Regions from separate parts of the Streptomyces sp. NPDC086835 genome, predicted to be linked through region 2. Evidence: riboswitches for the same ligand, from Rfam matches in the RefSeq annotation. Region 2 holds a riboswitch; each other region holds the start of a gene.
What was found. A riboswitch is a leader RNA that binds a small molecule or an ion and turns the genes downstream of it on or off. The one in region 2 is predicted to bind cyclic di-AMP.
Positions count from the first base shown of each region.

Region 1: it holds a riboswitch for cyclic di-AMP, as region 2 does, so the genes downstream of both, ACIPJI_RS25515 (transglycosylase SLT domain-containing protein) here and ACIPJI_RS07425 (NlpC/P60 family protein) in region 2, are expected to answer to the same signal.
Region 3: it holds a riboswitch for cyclic di-AMP, as region 2 does, so the genes downstream of both, ACIPJI_RS17405 (transglycosylase family protein) here and ACIPJI_RS07425 (NlpC/P60 family protein) in region 2, are expected to answer to the same signal.

Region 1 covers NZ_JBIVAU010000008.1:303,283-309,188, reverse strand. Annotated here, with positions in the region: gene ACIPJI_RS25520 (cellulose binding domain-containing protein) at 2-2,701, shown strand; cyclic di-AMP (ydaO/yuaA leader) riboswitch at 3,131-3,289, shown strand; gene ACIPJI_RS25515 (transglycosylase SLT domain-containing protein) at 3,294-4,178, shown strand; gene ACIPJI_RS25510 (hypothetical protein) at 4,810-5,052, shown strand; gene ACIPJI_RS25505 (helix-turn-helix transcriptional regulator) at 5,159-5,906, opposite strand, start outside.
Region 2 covers NZ_JBIVAU010000002.1:276,058-281,963, forward strand. Annotated here, with positions in the region: gene ACIPJI_RS07410 (GNAT family N-acetyltransferase) at 1-325, opposite strand, end outside; gene ACIPJI_RS07415 (NlpC/P60 family protein) at 428-1,486, opposite strand; gene ACIPJI_RS07420 (hypothetical protein) at 1,831-2,184, shown strand; gene ACIPJI_RS07425 (NlpC/P60 family protein) at 2,271-3,425, opposite strand; cyclic di-AMP (ydaO/yuaA leader) riboswitch at 3,427-3,589, opposite strand; gene pcrA (DNA helicase PcrA) at 3,830-5,906, shown strand, end outside.
Region 3 covers NZ_JBIVAU010000004.1:505,433-511,338, reverse strand. Annotated here, with positions in the region: gene eno (phosphopyruvate hydratase) at 23-1,318, opposite strand; gene ACIPJI_RS17405 (transglycosylase family protein) at 1,628-2,311, opposite strand; cyclic di-AMP (ydaO/yuaA leader) riboswitch at 2,316-2,451, opposite strand; gene ACIPJI_RS17400 (transglycosylase family protein) at 2,803-3,780, opposite strand; gene ACIPJI_RS17395 (cytochrome P450) at 3,922-5,175, opposite strand; gene ACIPJI_RS17390 (nucleoside triphosphate pyrophosphohydrolase) at 5,172-5,906, opposite strand, start outside.

The DNA of each region.
Region 1 (5,906 bases), on a different contig from region 2:
CGTGCGCAGAAGCGCCAGACCACTAGCTGCCTTACTGGCGGCGTTCGCCCTGACGGCCGGGCTGTTCACCGCAGGCAGCCCGGCCGCGGCACGCTCGGGCGAAGCCGCCCCCGCCGCCGAACCATCCGATGTGTCGACGGCCGCGGACACCTACACCTGGAAGAACGTGCGCATCGACGGCGGCGGCTTCGTGCCGGGCATCGTCTTCAACCGCTCGGAGAAGGACCTCGCGTACGCCCGCACCGACATCGGCGGCGCCTACCGCTGGAACGAGGCGGGCAAGGAGTGGACCCCGCTGCTCGACTGGATCGACTGGGACCGATGGGGCTGGACCGGGGTCGTGAGCCTCGCCTCCGACACGGTGGACCCGGACAAGGTGTACGCCGCCGTAGGCACGTACACCAACAGCTGGGACCCCACCAACGGCGCCGTCCTGCGCTCCTTCGACCGGGGCGCCAGCTGGCAGGCCACCACCCTGCCCTTCAAGCTCGGCGGCAACATGCCCGGCCGCGGCATGGGCGAGCGGCTCGCGGTGGACCCCAACAAGAACTCGGTGCTCTACCTCGGCGCCCCCAGCGGCCACGGGCTCTGGCGGTCCACCGACTCGGGGGTGACCTGGTCGAAGGTGACCGCCTTCCCCAACCCCGGCAACTACGCCCAGGACCCGACCGACACCAGCGGCTACGCGAACGACAACCAGGGCGTCGTGTGGGTGACGTTCGACGAGCGCTCCGGCAGCGCGGGCAGCGCCACACAGGACATCTACGTCGGAGTCGCCGACAAGGAGAACACCGTCTACCGCTCGACGGACGGCGGTGCCACCTGGTCGCGGCTCGCCGGACAGCCGACGGGCTATCTGGCCCACAAGGGCGTCCTCGACTCCGCGACCGGTCATCTCCATCTGACCCTGAGCGACACCGGCGGCCCGTACGACGGGGCCAAGGGCCGTATCGCGCGCTACGACACGGCGACCGGCGAGTGGAAGGACACCAGCCCGACCGCCGAGGCCGACACCTACTCCGGCTTCAGCGGGCTGAGCGTGGACCGGCAGCGGCCCGGCACCCTGATGGCCACGGCCTACAGCTCCTGGTGGCCGGACACGCAGATCTTCCGCTCCACGGACAGCGGCGAGACCTGGACCAGGGCCTGGGACTACACCAGTTACCCGAACCGCTCCTTCCGCTACACGCAGGACGTCTCGTCCGTGCCCTGGCTCTCCTGGGGCGCCAACCCGTCCCCGCCCGAGGTCACGCCCAAGCTGGGCTGGATGACGGAGGCGCTGGAGATCGACCCGTTCGACTCGGACCGGATGATGTACGGCACGGGAGCCACCATCTACGGCACCGAGAATCTGCGGACCTGGGACTCCGGCGGCCGGATCACCATCACGCCCATGGTGAAGGGGCTCGAGGAGACGGCCGTCAACGACCTGGTGAGCCCGCCGTCGGGCGCGCCGCTGCTGAGCGCCCTCGGTGACATCGGCGGCTTCCGGCACACCGACCTCGACGCCGTGCCGCCTCTGATGTTCACCTCGCCGAACCTCTCGTCGACCACGAGTCTGGACTTCGCGGAGGCGGCGCCCGCGACGGTCGTACGGGTCGGCAACGCCGACGCCGCCCCGCACATCGGCTTCTCCACGGACAACGGGGCCACCTGGTTCCAGGCCTCGCAGCCTTCGGGCGTGACGGGCGGAGGCACGGTCGCCGCCGCCGCGGACGGCAGCGGTTTCGTCTGGAGCCCGGACGGCACCGGCGTGCACCACACCACCGGGTACGGCAGCTCGTGGAAGGCGTCCACGGGGATCCCCGCCGGCGCGACGGTGGAGTCGGACCGCGAGAACCCGAAGAAGTTCTACGGGTACAAGGCCGGCACCTTCTACGTGTCGCAGGACGGCGGAGCCACGTTCACCGCCAGGGCGTCGAGCGGTCTGCCGCACGAGGGCAACGTCCGTTTCAAGGCCGTGCCCGGCGCGGAGGGTGACGTGTGGCTCGCGGGCGGCACGGCCTCAGGGACGTACGGACTGTGGCACTCGACCGACTCGGGTGCGACCTTCCGGAGGATCGAGGGGGTCGAGCAGGCGGACGCCGTGGGCTTCGGCAAGGCGGCTCCCGGCGCCTCGTACCAGACGATCTTCGTCAGCGCGAAGATCGGCGGGGTGCGCGGCATCTTCCGGTCCACGAACGGCGGCGCCGACTGGACGCGGATCAACGACGACGCGCACCAGTGGGGCTGGACCGGCGCCTCGATCACCGGCGACCCGCGGGTCTACGGGCGGGTGTACGTGTCGACCAACGGGCGCGGCATCCAGTACGGCGAGTCGTCGGACGGTGGCGGCACCGATCCCGGTCCGGGTCCCGACCCGGACCCGCCGGGGGACGCGGGGTGCTCGGTCGCTTACAAGATCACCAACCAGTGGTCCGGTGGCTTCCAGGCCGATGTGACGCTGACCAATACGGGCAGCGCCGCCCTGGACGGCTGGCAGCTGCGCTGGAGCTTCCCCGACGGGCAGAAGGTCGGCCAGATGTGGAACGCCGCCCACCGGCAGAGCGGTGCAGAGGTGACGGCCGAGAACGTCTCCTGGAACGGAAAGGTGGCCGTCGGCGCGTCGGTGTCCTTCGGATTCACCGGCAGCTGGTCGGGCCGCAACACCGCACCGGCCGCCTTCGCCTCGGGCGGTGAGACCTGCACCACACGGGGCTGAGGGGTGAGGCCCGGGTCCTGGCCGGCGGGCGTGCCGCCCAGGACCCGTGGCCGATCGGCCCCCTCTGGAGGGCGCGTTCGGCGCGTGATGTCCGGTATGGCTTGTTTTACCGTCTTGTTTGTTAAGTCTAATTGGGTCTTAATATTGCGAGTTGGCGCCCTTGGGACGCTTTGGCGGTCCCGGTGGTTGTACAGGGAGTCCGTGATGTCGGTCACCTGCCCGGCAGCCGGGGAGAGAGGGCCGGAAGGGGTACTTCCCTTTCCCGGGAAGGGCTTTGAGTTTCTTGACGCGGAACCGACAATTGAAAAGCCGTGCACGGAAGCCTCATTCGGATTGTGATGTGGAATTCGGCACTTGTTTCGCGAGGACGCTCTCGTTTACGGTCACCGTCAATCCGGGTGGACCGCCGAATCCTGCCGCCGTCCGGAATCCGCAACCGCACTCACTTCACGTACGGCAGGAGCGGGGGAACCAGGTAAGTCGCCGAACCGGAATCCGGAACGGCTCGGGGTTAAGTCGCATTCACCTGCGGCCGGGCATCTCCAGCCCGAACCCGACAGCTCACCTCGCAGGCGACGGAGAGGAATTGGCCATGCCCGCAAAGGGTAAGCACCGTCGTCCCAAGTCCCGTTCACTGACCCGCGGATTCGTCGCAGCCGGCACGGGCGGCGCCGCGCTCGCCCTGCCGCTCCTGGGCGGCACCGCTGCTCAGGCGGCACCCGCCGCGGCCCCCGTCGCGGCGGAGCGGACCGTGGCCACCGCCACGACCGTCGCCGCGGCCGCGCAGGCCGTCGCGCAGAAGGCCGGCACCGTCACGTATTCCGTGGTCGCCGGTGACTCGCTTTACAAGATCGCCGAAGACCATTCCCTGAACGGCGGCTGGAAGCAGCTCTACAAGGACAACCGGAAGGCCGTCGGAGCGGACCCGGCGCTGATTCACCCCGGTCTCGAGCTGACGATCGGCGCCAAGGCCAAGGCCGAGGCCGAGCCCAAGGCGAAGCCGCAGGCCAAGGCGAAGGCCGCCCCGAAGGCCGCGGAAGAGGCCGAGGCGTCCGAGAAGGCCGAGCGCGCCGCCGACACCGCCCGCGCGGACCGCTCCGAGCGCAAGGCCGCTCCGGCGGCCCAGGCCGCCGCGGCCCCCGCGAAGCCGGCCTACGCGAACAACCTCGACGGCTGGATCCGCGAGTCGCTGGACATCATGGGCCGGCACGGCATCCCGGGAAGCTACGAAGGCATCCACCGCAACATCATGCGTGAGTCCTCCGGCAACCCGCTGGCCATCAACAACTGGGACATCAACGCCATCAACGGCACGCCCTCCAAGGGCCTGCTCCAGGTCATCCAGCCCACCTTCGACGCCTACCACGTCGAGGGCACGTCCTTCGACCTGTTCGACCCGGTCGCCAACATCACCGCCGCGTGCAACTACGCCGCCGACCGGTACGGCTCGATCGACAACGTGAACGGCCCCTACTGACGGGACCCGCGCGGCGACCGATGAGCCGCCTCCACCTGACGGGCCGGTGCCCGGAACGCCCCACGGCGTTCCGGGCACCGGCCCGTGGCCGTGTCCGGACTTCGCCCGTGCATGCTCGCGCGAGGCCCGCATGTGGCCGCGCGAGGCCCGCAGCGGGTGCTCTGCCCGAGGGCGCACGAGCTCCGTCCGTGGCCCGCCCGGCACCCTGGAACCGCGGTCACGGCCGCTAGGAGGCGGCTCCAGCGGCTCTCGAGCGGCTCCCGAGGTGCCGTGTGCCATCGTGGAGGCGACGGCTCCGGCGGACGATGGCGCGTTGATGTGCCGCGCCGATGCCGACGGGATGCGGTGCGAACACACCGCCGACGGGCCGAGTGCAACGGCCGTGCGGCCGAAAGGCGCAGGTCACAGGCGTTCGGGAAGCGCGCGGGACGCGCCGGGCGACCCGGCACGCGCGCCCGGCGGCGCCAGGCAACTCCCTGCCGTGCAGCTTCCTGGCCTGGCTGAATACGGACAGCCGGCCCCTCCCGGTGATTACCTCTTGTCAGGCGCCGGACGGAAGCAACGGACCGGCCGCCACAGGACACCGGAACGGAACGTACGCCGCACCCGTACTCACGAATGGAGACACTCCATGTCCCGTGCCACCCGTTGTACCGCCGCCGCATCCGCCGTCGCCGCCGCGTTCCTGGGCGGCATCCTGCTGGCCTCCCCGGCGCAGGCGGCCGAGGCGCCGCGGACGGCGCCGGCCTCCGCGGACGACTTCGTCTGGCCGACGCCGCCGGACCTGCCGGACGACGTGGTGTGGCCCTCCCTGCCTTCGCTTCCCGGCCTCCCCGGGCGGCCGGGCGCGCCCGACGACTTCGTCTGGCCGTAACCGCACCGGAGCCGACGATGACGACAGCGATGACGACAACGACGAGGAACCCCGGTTCCGCGAGGACCGTCGCGGGCACCGTGCCGGCGGCCCGCGGGGACCGGCGTCAGATCCACTCCCGCCGGGTGGCCTGCACGCCGGCCTCGAACCGGCTGGACGCCCCGAGCCGGTCCATCAGTTCGGCCACGATGCGCCGCTCGGTGCGCACACCGATGCCCAGCGCCCTCGCCACGGCCTCGTCGGTGAGTCCGGTGGCGAGCAGCTGGAGCAACTTGCGCTCCTGCGGGGTCAGTCCGCCGGCCCGGCAGACCGGGGCGTCCATGGGGCTCGCGTGCTCCCAGTACGCCTCGAACAGTGCCCGCATGGCGAGGACCACCGGGGGACTGCTGAACAGCAGTGCCGAGGGCTGTGCCTGGCCCGGGAGGCCGGCGACGATCGCGGCCGAGGTGTCGACGATGAGCAGCCGCATCGGCAGGGTCGGCGAGGTCCGTATCTCGCTCTGCCGCTCCGCCATCCACTGGGCGTGCGCCTTGGTGACACGGTCGTTGGCGACACTGTCCAGATAGATGGAACGGAAGCGCACACCTCGTGCGAGCGCCCGCTCGTTGAGGGGCCGGCCCGCCTCGACCGATCCCTCGGTGAGGGTGTTGTCGGGGTGGAACGCGAGAGACTCCCGCGTGCAGGACTCGGCGAGGGCCTCCAAGCGGATCCGGATGTCGTCGACGTTGTCGAGATACTCCGTGCCGTCGAGGTTCCCGGCCCAGCCGGAGGCGGTGTATTCGGCGGCGAGCGCGGCGAGGGCGGCACGGTTCTGCTCGATCCGCTGCTGGCGCCAGGCCAGTTCACGTTCTTCC
Region 2 (5,906 bases):
GCGGTGTGACGAGCGCGTCGGGGGAGCAGGCGAGCAGCGGTGCGCGGCGCTCGACCGTGAAACCGGCCGCCAGCAGGGCGGGTTCGACGTCCGGTGCGCAGGACGGCAGGAACTCCAGACGCGGCAGCCGGTCCTTCTCGCGGAACACCTCGACCAGTGCCCTGATGTCGTCCGCCGTCGGGCTGGCGGCGTGGTCGGGGACGGCGTAATTGACGGGCGGGATGGGCCAGTCGGCGTTGTAGCGCACCGTGAAGGGGCCCACACGTACGTGGCCTCGTGAGCGGAGTGCGAGCGTGCGCACATAGTTCTGGACGTCGAGGTCCACGTACGGCTCCTGCTGGTCGGGGCTGGAACGGACCCCGGGATCGTGGCACCGGCCCGGGGAACGGGCAACCGGTTTGGTGCCGGGCCGCCGTGCCCGGCCGGGTCACGCGGGGCGGGTCGCTCCCGCGAACGGCATCCGGTCGATCGGCGCGACCCGCACCGGGGCACCGGGGCGCGGGGCGTGGATCATCTGCCCGCCGCCGATGTAGAGGCCGACGTGCGAGACGCCGGAGTAGAAGAAGACCAGGTCGCCCGGCGCCATCCGGGAACGGGGCACCCGCGCTCCGGCGTTGATCTGGGTGTAGGTGGTGCGCGGCAGGGAGACCCCGGCGGAACGCCAGGCGGCCTGCGTCAGCCCGGAGCAGTCGTAGGACCCGGGGCCCGTCGCCCCCCACACGTAGGGCCTGCCGATCGCTCCGTACGCGTAGGCGACGGCCTGCGCCGCGCGGCTGTTCGGGGCCTTCAGGGTGCCGCGCGGAGTGCCGGCGCGGTCCGCCCGCGCAGGTCCGTTTGACTCGGCGCCGCTTTCGTACCGGGCCCGCTGCTCGGCGGTCAGCCTGGCCAGCAGGCGTTCCGCGGCGGCGAGTTTGCTCCGCACGGCGGCCTTGTGGCCGGCCAGTTCCTTGCGGCGCGCCTCGAGTTCGGCGATCCGGTCACCGGCCTGGGCCCTGAGCTGTGCGAGTTCCCTCAACTGCCGCCGCACGTCGGAGACCGCGGCGGCCTGCAGCGCTCCGGCCCGTTCCGCGAGAGCGGCGCGCCGGAGGTACTCCTCCGGGGCGGAGGTCAGGGCGAGCCGCAGACCGGGATCCATGCCGCCGTCGCGGTACTGGGCGGTGGCGAGGGAACCGAGGGCGTTACGGGAGGTGTTGAGGCTGTCGGTCCGGCGCGCCGCCTCGTCGCGCAGCGAGTCCAGCGATCTGCGGGCGCTCTCCGCCCGTTCCTTGGCTCCGTTGAGCTTCTCGGTGGCGACCTCCGCCTCCTGGTACAGCTTGTCGACCCTGGCCTGGATCTGCGCCGGGGTGAGGCCCGGCTCCGCGTGCCCCGTGCCGTCGAACGCTGTCGTGGCCGCCGCGCCCGCCAGGGCGAGCGTGAGCGCGGTACGGGCGGCCGGTCCGTCGAGCCGGCGTTCACGGGGTTTTCGGTGTTCCCGGTGTGCTGCCACGAGGGCTTCCACGTCCTTCCGTCGTCCCTGCCGCCGCACTTGCGTCCGGCGGCGGGCCGCACAGGGGGAGCGGTCCGCCGCAGGACCTTCCGGCGGTGGTGGCCGAGTGCCGTCCGGCTGTGCGACGGCTCGCGGGGAGTCGGCCACCTGGCGCAGGACGCTACGACCGCGTCGACGGGGGCGGGACACAACGACCGTAAATCTCCGGAAATGGGCGTCCGGCAACCGTTGATGAACGGCCGTCCGTCGTCGCGGACGCGCATCGCGTCGGTCCCTGGACCGATGCCGCGGACAGGGCCACCTGCCCGGCTGACGGTGGTATGGGCCCAGCTAGGCTCCGGCCCATGGACGTACTCATCAATGTCTTCGTCGCACTGCACATCATCGGCATCGCCTCGCTGCTGGGCGGGTTCCTGACCCAGATGAAGGCGATGGGCGAGGGCACCGCCCGCTTCAGCCCCGCGATGCTGCACGGTGCGCTGACCATGCTGGTCACGGGTGTGGCCCTGGTGGGTCTGAACCAGGCGGACGACCAGACGGTCAACAACCTCAAGATCGGCATCAAGCTGGCGGTGCTGGTCGTGATCCTCGGCCTCGTGTACGTCAAGAGGGACGAGGAGAAGGTCGACAAGGCGCTCTTCGGCGCGGTGGGCGGCCTGACCTTGGCCAACATCTTCATCGCCACGCTCTGGACCTGACCCGAGCGCGGACATGACGGTGCCCGGGCGGCTCGGCCGCCCGGGCACCGGTGCGCCGGGGCACCCCGCGTCGGCCCCGCAGGGCTTCAGGCGGGGCGGACGCTGCCGTAGATCGGCATGTAGTAGATGGACTCCTCGCGGACGTTCGTGCCCGGCTTGGGCGCGTGGATCATCTTGCCGTCGCCGATGTAGATGCCGACGTGGCTGATGTCGTCGTAGAAGAAGACCAGGTCGCCGGGGAGCAGGTCGGCCGTCTCGACACGGGTGCCGACCTTCACCTGGTCCCAGGTGGTGCGCGGCAGGTCCACCCCCGCCGCCTTCCACGCGGCCGCGGTGAGGCCGGAGCAGTCGTAGGAGCTCGGGCCCGTCGCGCCCCAGACGTACGGCTTGCCGATCTGGGCACGGGCGAACGCGAGGACCTTGTCCGCCTTGGCCGCGTACGTGCCGTCGTCGGTGCCGGTGCCCGGATCGGTGGTGCCCGTGTCCGGGGTGGTCTCGCGCTCCTGCTGCTGCCGCTCGGCCTCCGCCCGGGCGGCTGCCTCCGCCTTCGCCTTGGCCTCGGCCTTGCGGCGCGCCTCCTCTTCCTTCTCCCGCTCGATCGCGGCGAGGCGTGCCTTCTCCTCCGCCGTCAGCTTCGAGAGCAGGGCGCGTGCCTCCGCGAGCTTGGTCTGCACCGTCTGCTTGCTGGTGCGCAGGGCCTCCTGGGAGTCCGTGAGGGACTCGAGGCGCTTGGTGGCCTCCGCGCGCTGCTTCGCGGCCGCGGCCCGCTCGGTCTCGTACTCACTGACGGCCCTGCGCTGCTGGTCCGTCATCCGGTCCATCAGCTGGGTCTGGTCGAAGTACGCCTGGGGGCTGTCCGCGAACATCAGCGCGGCGGTGGGGGTGACGGAACCGGTGCGGTACTGCGCCGCCGCGTAGTTGCCGAGGGCGCGGCGGGACTCGTTCAGCTTCTCCGTGCGCTTGGCGGCCTCGTCGAGCAGCTGGTCGACCTCTTGGCGCTTCTCCGCCGTGGCTTCCTTCGCCTTGTTGAACTCCTGCGTCGCGCTGCCCGCCTGCCGGTACAGGTCGTCGACCTTCTTCTGCACCTCTTCGATGCTGGGCTTCGGGTCGGACGGCGCGGCGGTGGCACTCTGGGTGGAGAGCAGTGTCACACCGGCGAGGGCGGCCGTGGTGAATCCGACGGCGGTGGACGGTTTTGCGGTACGGCTGCGGGTCTTGCGATGCGACGCCAACGCCGGCATCTCCTTCTTCCGTGGACCGCCTACCGGGTTAGCTGTCGGGTTCGGGCGAACGGAAGACGCCCTACGGACCGAGCGGGGCACGGTCCGATTCACCCCGGTGGTGCTTGGTGGGTCCCCGGTTCCGAACTCCCTCGGGAGGAGCCCGGATTCGGCGCAGGCCGCCCGTTCGGCGTGGTTCGCCGGGAGGGGTGCGGGCCGCCTGGTCGAGCACGCTAGCCAACTCGTGCGCCTGCTGTGAAGGTTGATGTTCGATATGTCCGATACATTTTCGTGACCTTTTCGGTGGCGGGTCGCCTGCCCGTCCGCCGGTCGCCCGGCGGATCCGCCCTGTCACCTACCGTGGCGTCCGCCGGTGTGCCGGTGCGGCCACGGTTGTCGGTCCGGCCGCCTAGACTCGTTAAGCGATGAGCAGCCTCTTTGACGACAGCTTCCTGGCGGACCTCCGGCCCGACGCGGACGGGCCCCCGCCGCCGCCCGAGGACCCGGCTCCGGAGCAGCTTCCGGACGACCTCTTCCAGGGCGCCTTCGACGTGCCTCCGGCCCGCGACGGGTACTACCGCGACGGCGCCCCGCGCCCCGTCGTGGACCCCGCCGCCCTGCTCGACGGGCTGAACGAGCAGCAGCGCGCCGCCGTCGTGCACACAGGGTCACCGCTGCTCATCGTGGCCGGCGCCGGCTCCGGCAAGACCCGGGTGCTCACCCATCGCATCGCCCACCTGCTGGGCACGCGCCGGGTCCACCCCGGCCAGATACTGGCGATCACCTTCACCAACAAGGCCGCCGGCGAGATGAAGGAACGCGTCGAGCAGCTGGTGGGCCCGCGCGCCAACGCGATGTGGGTCATGACCTTCCACAGCGCCTGCGTCCGCATCCTGCGCCGCGAGTCCAAGAAGCTGGGCTTCACCTCGTCGTTCTCGATCTACGACGCGGCGGACTCGAAGCGCCTGATGTCGCTGGTCTGCCGCGATCTCGACCTCGACCCGAAGAAGTTCCCGCCGAAGTCCTTCAGCGCCAAGATCTCGAACCTGAAGAACGAGCTGATCGACGAGGAGACCTTCGCCGACCAGGCGGTCGACGGATTCGAGAAGACGCTCGCCGAGGCGTACCGGATGTACCAGGCGCGGCTGCGCGAGGCCAACGCCCTGGACTTCGACGACATCATCATGACCACCGTCCACCTGCTCCAGGCGTTCCCGGACGTCGCCGAGCACTACCAGCGGCGGTTCCGGCACGTCCTCGTCGACGAGTACCAGGACACCAACCACGCTCAGTACACGCTCGTGCGCGAACTGGTGGGCAAGGGGTACGAGGACCTGGAGCCCGCGGAGCTGTGCGTCGTCGGTGACGCCGACCAGTCGATCTACGCCTTCCGCGGCGCGACCATCCGCAACATCCTCCAGTTCGAGGAGGACTATCCGGACGCGACGACGATCCTGCTGGAGCAGAACTACCGCTCCACCCAGACGATCCTCTCCGCCGCCAACGCCGTCATCGAGCGCAACGAGTCCCGTCGCCCCAAGAACCTGTGGACGAACGCAGGCGCCGGCGCCCAGATCACCGGCTATGTCGCGGACACGGAGCACGACGAGGCCCAGTTCGTCGCGGACGAGATCGACCGGCTCACGGACGCGGGCGAGGCGAAGGCCGGCGACGTCGCCGTCTTCTACCGCACGAACGCCCAGTCGCGTGTCTTCGAGGAGATCTTCATCCGCGTCGGCCTGCCCTACAAGGTCGTCGGCGGTGTCCGCTTCTACGAGCGCAAGGAGGTCCGCGACGTGCTGGCCTACCTGCGGGTCCTCGCCAACCCCGAGGACAACGTCCCGCTGCGCCGCATCCTGAACGTGCCCAAGCGCGGCATCGGCGAGCGTGCGGAGGCGATGATCGACGCCCTCGCGCTGCGCGAGAAGATCACTTTCCCGCAGGCGCTGCGCCGCGTCGACGAGGCGTACGGCATGGCGGCCCGCTCGGCCAACGCGGTCAAGCGGTTCAACGTGCTGATGGAGGAGCTGCGCACGATCGTCGACTCGGGCGCGGGTCCGGCCGTCGTGCTCGAGGCCGTGCTGGAGCGGACCGGCTATCTCGCGGAGCTCCAGGCGTCCACGGACCCCCAGGACGAGACGCGCATCGAGAACCTCCAGGAACTGGCCGCCGTGGCGCTCGAGTTCGAGCAGGCCCGCGGTGAGGAGGAGGGCACCGGCACACTCGCCGAGTTCCTCGAGCAGGTGGCGCTCGTCGCCGACTCCGACCAGATCCCCGACGAGGACGAAGAGGGCACCGGCGTCATCACGCTGATGACCCTGCACACCGCGAAGGGCCTCGAGTTCCCGGTCGTGTTCCTCACCGGCATGGAGGACGGCGTCTTCCCGCACATGCGGGCCCTCGGGCAGACGAAGGAGCTCGAGGAGGAGCGGCGCCTGGCCTACGTGGGCATCACCCGCGCCCGCGAACGGCTCTATCTGACCCGGTCCTCGATGCGCAGCG
Region 3 (5,906 bases), on a different contig from region 2:
TCGGCCCTCGTACTCGCTGTGCTTACTGGTCCGCGAAGCGGAACCGCGGGAACGCGCTGCGGCCCGCGTACACCGCCGCGTCGTCGAGGATCTCCTCGATGCGCAGCAGCTGGTTGTACTTGGCGACGCGCTCGGAGCGGGCCGGGGCGCCGGTCTTGATCTGACCGCAGTTGGTGGCGACGGCCAGGTCGGCGATGGTGACGTCCTCGGTCTCGCCGGAGCGGTGGGACATCATGCACTTGAAGCCGTTGCGCTGGGCGAGCTCGACGGCGTCGAGGGTCTCGGTCAGCGAACCGATCTGGTTGACCTTCACGAGCAGGGCGTTCGCGGCGTTCTCCTCGATGCCGCGGGCCAGGCGCTCCGGGTTGGTGACGAACAGGTCGTCGCCGACGAGCTGCACCTTGGCGCCGAGCTTCTCGGTGATGGCCTGCCAGCCGGCCCAGTCGTCCTCGAACAGCGGGTCCTCGATGGAGACCAGCGGGTAGGAGTCGACGAGCTCCGCGTAGTACTCGGTCATCTCGGCGGCCGAGCGGGACTTGCCCTCGAACTCGTACGAGCCGTCCTTGTAGAACTCGGACGCGGCGACGTCGAGCGCGAGCGCGATGTCCTTGCCCGGGGCGTAACCGGCCTCCTTGATGGCCTCGAGGATGAGGTCCAGGGCGGCGCGGTTGGAGTCGAGGTTCGGCGCGAAGCCGCCCTCGTCGCCGAGACCGGTGGACAGGCCCTTCTGCTTCAGGACCTTCTTGAGGGTGTGGTAGACCTCGGTGCCCCAGCGAAGAGCCTCGGAGAAGGACTCCGCGCCGATCGGCGCGATCATGAACTCCTGGATGTCCACGTTGGAGTCGGCGTGCGAACCGCCGTTCAGGATGTTCATCATCGGAACGGGCAGCAGGTGCGCGTTCGGACCGCCCAGGTAGCGGAAGAGCGGCAGGTCCGAGGCCTCGGAGGCGGCGTGCGCCACGGCGAGGGAGACGCCGAGGATGGCGTTGGCGCCGAGGGAGGACTTGTCCGGGGTGGCGTCCAGGTCGAACATCGCCTGGTCGATCAGCCGCTGCTCGGTGGCGTCGTAACCGACGAGCTCCGGGCCGATCTGCTCGATGACGGCGAGGACGGCCTTCTCGACACCCTTGCCCTGGTAGCGGTTCTGGTCACCGTCGCGAAGCTCGAGAGCCTCGAACGCACCGGTGGAGGCGCCGGACGGAACTGCAGCACGACCCGTGCTGCCGTCGTCGAGGCCAACCTCGACCTCGACCGTGGGGTTACCTCGGGAGTCCAGGATTTCCCGGGCTACGACGACGTCGATGGACGGCACGAGCATCTCCTTCTGGGATGTGACGCGAGAAAAAGTGCAGAGGTCTGCTTGGCCTTGCGGCAAGAGCCTAACCGCCTCGGGGGCAAAGGCCGGCCGATGCCCGCCCCCTGGGACGAAAAAGGGCATCAAGACCCTTGAGGCCGGACAAACAGGGCGGTATCTACCTGCGAGTAACCGGCATTCGGGTCCCGACCCCTCGACGGACCGAACCCCGGCCCGGCGCGTACGGGGGAAGGTGCGCCGGACCGGGGTGCTCGGGTCCCGTTCGAAAGACGGGTGGCCTCCCACGACCGCCGGACCGTGGGAGGGGGAGGGTCAGCTCAGATGGAGCTGCTGACCCGGGTGGATCACGTCGGCGTCCTCGACGATGTCCTTGTTCAGCTCGAAGAGCTTCTCCCAGCCGCCCTTGACCTTCTCGGCCTCGGCGATCTTGCTCAGGGTGTCGCCGGCCTTGACCTTGTACTCGCCGTCGCCCTTCTTGAAGGCCTTGGCCTCGGGAGCGGCGGCGGGCTTCTCGGCCTTCTTGGCCGGGGCCTCGGCGCGCTCGGAGCGCGTGGTGGGGGCCTCGGCGCGCTCCTGGGCCGGCTGCGTGGGCTCGGCCTCGGCGGAGCCGCCGTCGTAGGAGGCGCTGGACAGGCCGACGCCGCAGCTCGGCCAGGCACCCTTGCCCTGGCCGGCCAGGACCTTCTCGGCTATCTCGATCTGCTGGGACTTGGACGCCTGGTCGGCGGTCGCGGCGTACGCGGTGCCGCCGTACGCGGCCCAGGTGGAGGCGGAGAACTGCAGGCCGCCGTAGTAGCCGTTGCCGGTGTTGATGGACCAGTTGCCGCCGGACTCGCACTGGGCGACTGCGTCCCACTCGGAAGCGGTGGCGGCGGAGGCGGTGCCCGCGCCGAGCAGCGGGGCGGCGACGGCCGCACCGGTGATGCCGACGAAGGCGGCGATACGGGTCGCCCTGGAAGCGCGGCGGTGCTTGGCGTTGCCGGAAGAACGCAGCATGGAGCTATCTCCTCACCGACGCCTGCGAGGTGAGCTGTCGGGTTCGGGCCTGTGAGTTGCCCGGCCGCACGTCACTGACGCGCGGACTTCACCCCCAGCCGGCTCCGTCCGCCGGTCTCACGGTCCGGCCGACCTCGACGTACGGTCGGCCTCTCGCGATCTCGACTCACGGGCCCGGCACTTACCTGGGTCCCCCGCTCCTGCCTTCGGCGCTCTGAGCGACGACTGTTCCCCCCGACCGACGGCAGGATTCGGCGTATCGGTCGACGGTGCCCGCGATGGCGAACGGTTCCGACGGTAGACACACGACTCCCCGATGTTCAAAGTCGAACATCGGGGAGAAATCGCCCGAACCGGCCGCCTGCACGTGTCCGTTTTCGCAGGTGAGGGGCGGAGTGGGCGAATTAGCGGGGACTTTGCTCCAGTTGCAGCAAAGAGACCCTTGTCTCACTCGCACACAACGGACATAAGCCCGCGAAAGCCTACGCGAACTAGCCCCGGTTCAGGCCCAGATCGAGGCTCTGACCGGGCAGGATGAGGTCCGGGTCGGCCCCGACGGTCTCCTCGTTCGCCTCGTAGAGCGCCGGCCACCCGCCGGGCACGTCCTTCTCGGCGGCGATGTCGCACAGACTGTCGCCGGGCTGAACGGTGTAGGTGCCAGGGCCGGTTGCCTCGTCGACCCCGTTACGGCCTGAACTGTCACCGCGTGAGGCATGACGGCCGCTTTCGCGACCCTCTTCCGTATTGCCCGTTTCCGCCTCGTCGTCGGCGGGGGCGCCGCGGTGCTTGCCGCCGCCGCTCGTCGCATCGTCGGAGGGAGCCGCACCCGCGGCTCCGTCGGCCGCGTCGGGAGCGGTGGTGGCCTCGTCCGTGGGGTCCGGTGCGCCGTCGGCCTCACGGGTCGGCTCTGAGGTGTCAGCGCCGTCCGACGCTCCGGTCCTGCCCGAACCGCCGGAAGAGTCCTCCAGGGTTTCGCTGTCCCTGGGGTCGGTCGGCGCGTCCTCGCCGGAGGCGTCCTCGGACGGCTCGGCGGCCGGCGCTTCGCTCTGCTGCGGCAGCGGCAGGATGCCGGGGTCGACGCCGGTGTCCGTGCCGTCGTCGACGAGCCCCGCGAGCGGACCACAGGCGGGCCACGCCTGCGGCCCCTCGGCGGCGAGCACCTTCTCGGCGACCGCTATCTGCTGCGAACGGCTGGCGAGGTCGGCGCTCGGCGCGTACGCGGTGCCGCCGTACGCGGCCCAGGTCTCCTCCGAGAACTGGAGTCCGCCGTAGAAGCCGTTACCGAAGTCGGCACTCCAGGCGCCGCCGCTCTCGCACTCCGCGACACGGTCCCACGTGCTCGCGTCCGCGGCGGAGGCCGAGCCCGCGCCGAGCAGCGGAATGGCGATGGCCGAACCGGTCACGCCTGCCGCGACGATGAGGGCCGGAGCCTGGCGGGGTCGGCGGTGTCGTCCGTTCCCGGAGAGCATGCGGTTGCCTTTCGCGTGACAGCTGGGAAGCCTGCGGCCTGCTGTTGCATGCCGAGTCGACGGTGAACGTAGCCGTATTCGAACGCGAGTCACAAGTCGATGCAGCGGAGATCACGTGAAAGTCACAGAATTGACGGAACGTCAGTTTGTTTGCGGCGTGAACTCAACGGGCAGAGTGCGCAATCCACGCATGATGAGTCCCCCACGCCACCGCAAATCGGCCGGATCTCCCGCAAGCCGCAAGTCAGGCATTCTGCGGAGCAGCGTGCCGAGCGCGGTCTGCCCCTCGAGCCGGGCGAGCGGCGCGCCGAGGCAGTAATGGATGCCGTGCCCGTACCCCAGATGCTGGTTGTCACGCCGGGACAGGTCGAGCGTGTCCGGCGCGTCGAAGCGTTCGGGGTCGCGGTCGGCGGCCGCGAGCACGACGAGTACGGGGTCGCCGGCCGCGATCCGCTGCCCGCCGACGGTGAGCGGTTCGGTGGCGAACCGCCATGTCGCGAGCTCCACCGGCCCGTCGTAGCGCAGCAGTTCCTCGACCCCGGTGGCCAGCAGTTCGCTCTCGCCCGCGGCGAGCGAGGCCTGGAGGCGCTCACGCTGGCCGGGGTTGCGCAGCAGGGCGTACACACCGTTGCCGATGAGGTTCACGGTGGTCTCGAAGCCGGCGAAGAGCAGGATGAAGGCCATCGCCGCGGCCTCGTTCTCGGTGAGGTGCTCGCCGTGGTCGGACGCCTTGATGAGCCCGGAGATGAGGTCGTCCCCCGGCTCCTCGCGCTTACGGTGGATCAACTCCGCGAGGTATCCGCGCATCTTCTTCACCGAGCGGGCGACGCCGCCGCGCGGACCGCCCCCGTGGCGGATCATCATCCCCGCCCAGTCACGGAAGTCGTCCTGGTCCTCGCGCGGGACGCCGAGCATGTCGCAGATGGCGTAGATGGGCAGAGGGAAGGCGAACTCGTGGATCAGGTCCGCCTCCCCCTTCTGAGCGAAGGAGTCGATGAGCCGGTCCGTCAGCTCCTGCACCCGCGGCGCGAACTCGGCCACACGGCGCGGTGTGAACGCCTTGGAGACCAGCCGGCGCAGCCGGGTGTGGTCCGGCGGGTCGATGTTCAGCAGATGCGTCATCAGCTCCGCCTTGCGCTCGCCCGGGATGCCCGTCTTCCCCTTGGCGTGCGCCGGTTCGTCGTGATGCGCGGGGTTCTTGGAGAGCCGCTGGTCGGCGAGGGCCTGCTTGGCGTCGGCGTACCGGGTGACCAGCCATGCCTCCACGCCGCTGGGCAGCCGGGTCCGGTGCACCGGCGAGTGCTCGCGCAGCCAGGCGTAGGCGGGGTAGGGGTCGGTCGCGAACTCCCAGGTGAAGAGTTCGGGAGCGGCGTTCCGGTCGGTCGGGTCGTTCACCCCTCGACGTTATCGGGGTGACCCTCCGCCGCGCGGATCGCGTCCCGGTACGCGCGGGCCGCGGCACGCAGCGCGGCCTCGGGGTCGATGCCCGCCGCCTCCGCGCGTGCGGCGAGGGCGAGCAGCTCGTAACCGACGCCCTGTCCGGCGGGGAGCGGGACGTCGAGGCCGGCCGTACGGACCCTGGAGGCGAGCTTCGCCGCCAGCGCGAGGCCCGGCTGGCCGAGCGGAACACCGTCGGTCATTGAATCGCGCCGCTTCTCGATCGCCTTGGTGCGCAGCCAGTGCGCCTTGACCTCCTCGGGCGTCGAGGCGGTCTCCTCACCGAAGACATGGGGATGGCGGTGGATCAGCTTCTCGACGATCGTGCCCGCGACGTCGTCGATCGAGAACGGCTCGTCCTCTTCCCCGGGGCCGCCCTCCTCGGCGATCCGCGCGTGGAAGACGACCTGGAGCAGTACGTCCCCCAGTTCCTCGCGCAGCTCGTCCCGGTCACCGTCCTCGATGGCCTCGACGAGCTCGTACGCCTCCTCGATCCCGTACTTGGCCAGGCCCTTGTGGGTCTGCCGCGACGACCAGGGGCACTCGCGGCGGATGCGGTCCATGACCTCGACGAGGTCGAGCAGCCGCGCGCCGGGCAGGTCGTACGCACCGGGCAGCAGCTCCAGGTCCGGCATCGCCACCCGGCCGGACCCGCCGAGGCGGGCCAGACCGTCGGTCAGGGCCGGCTC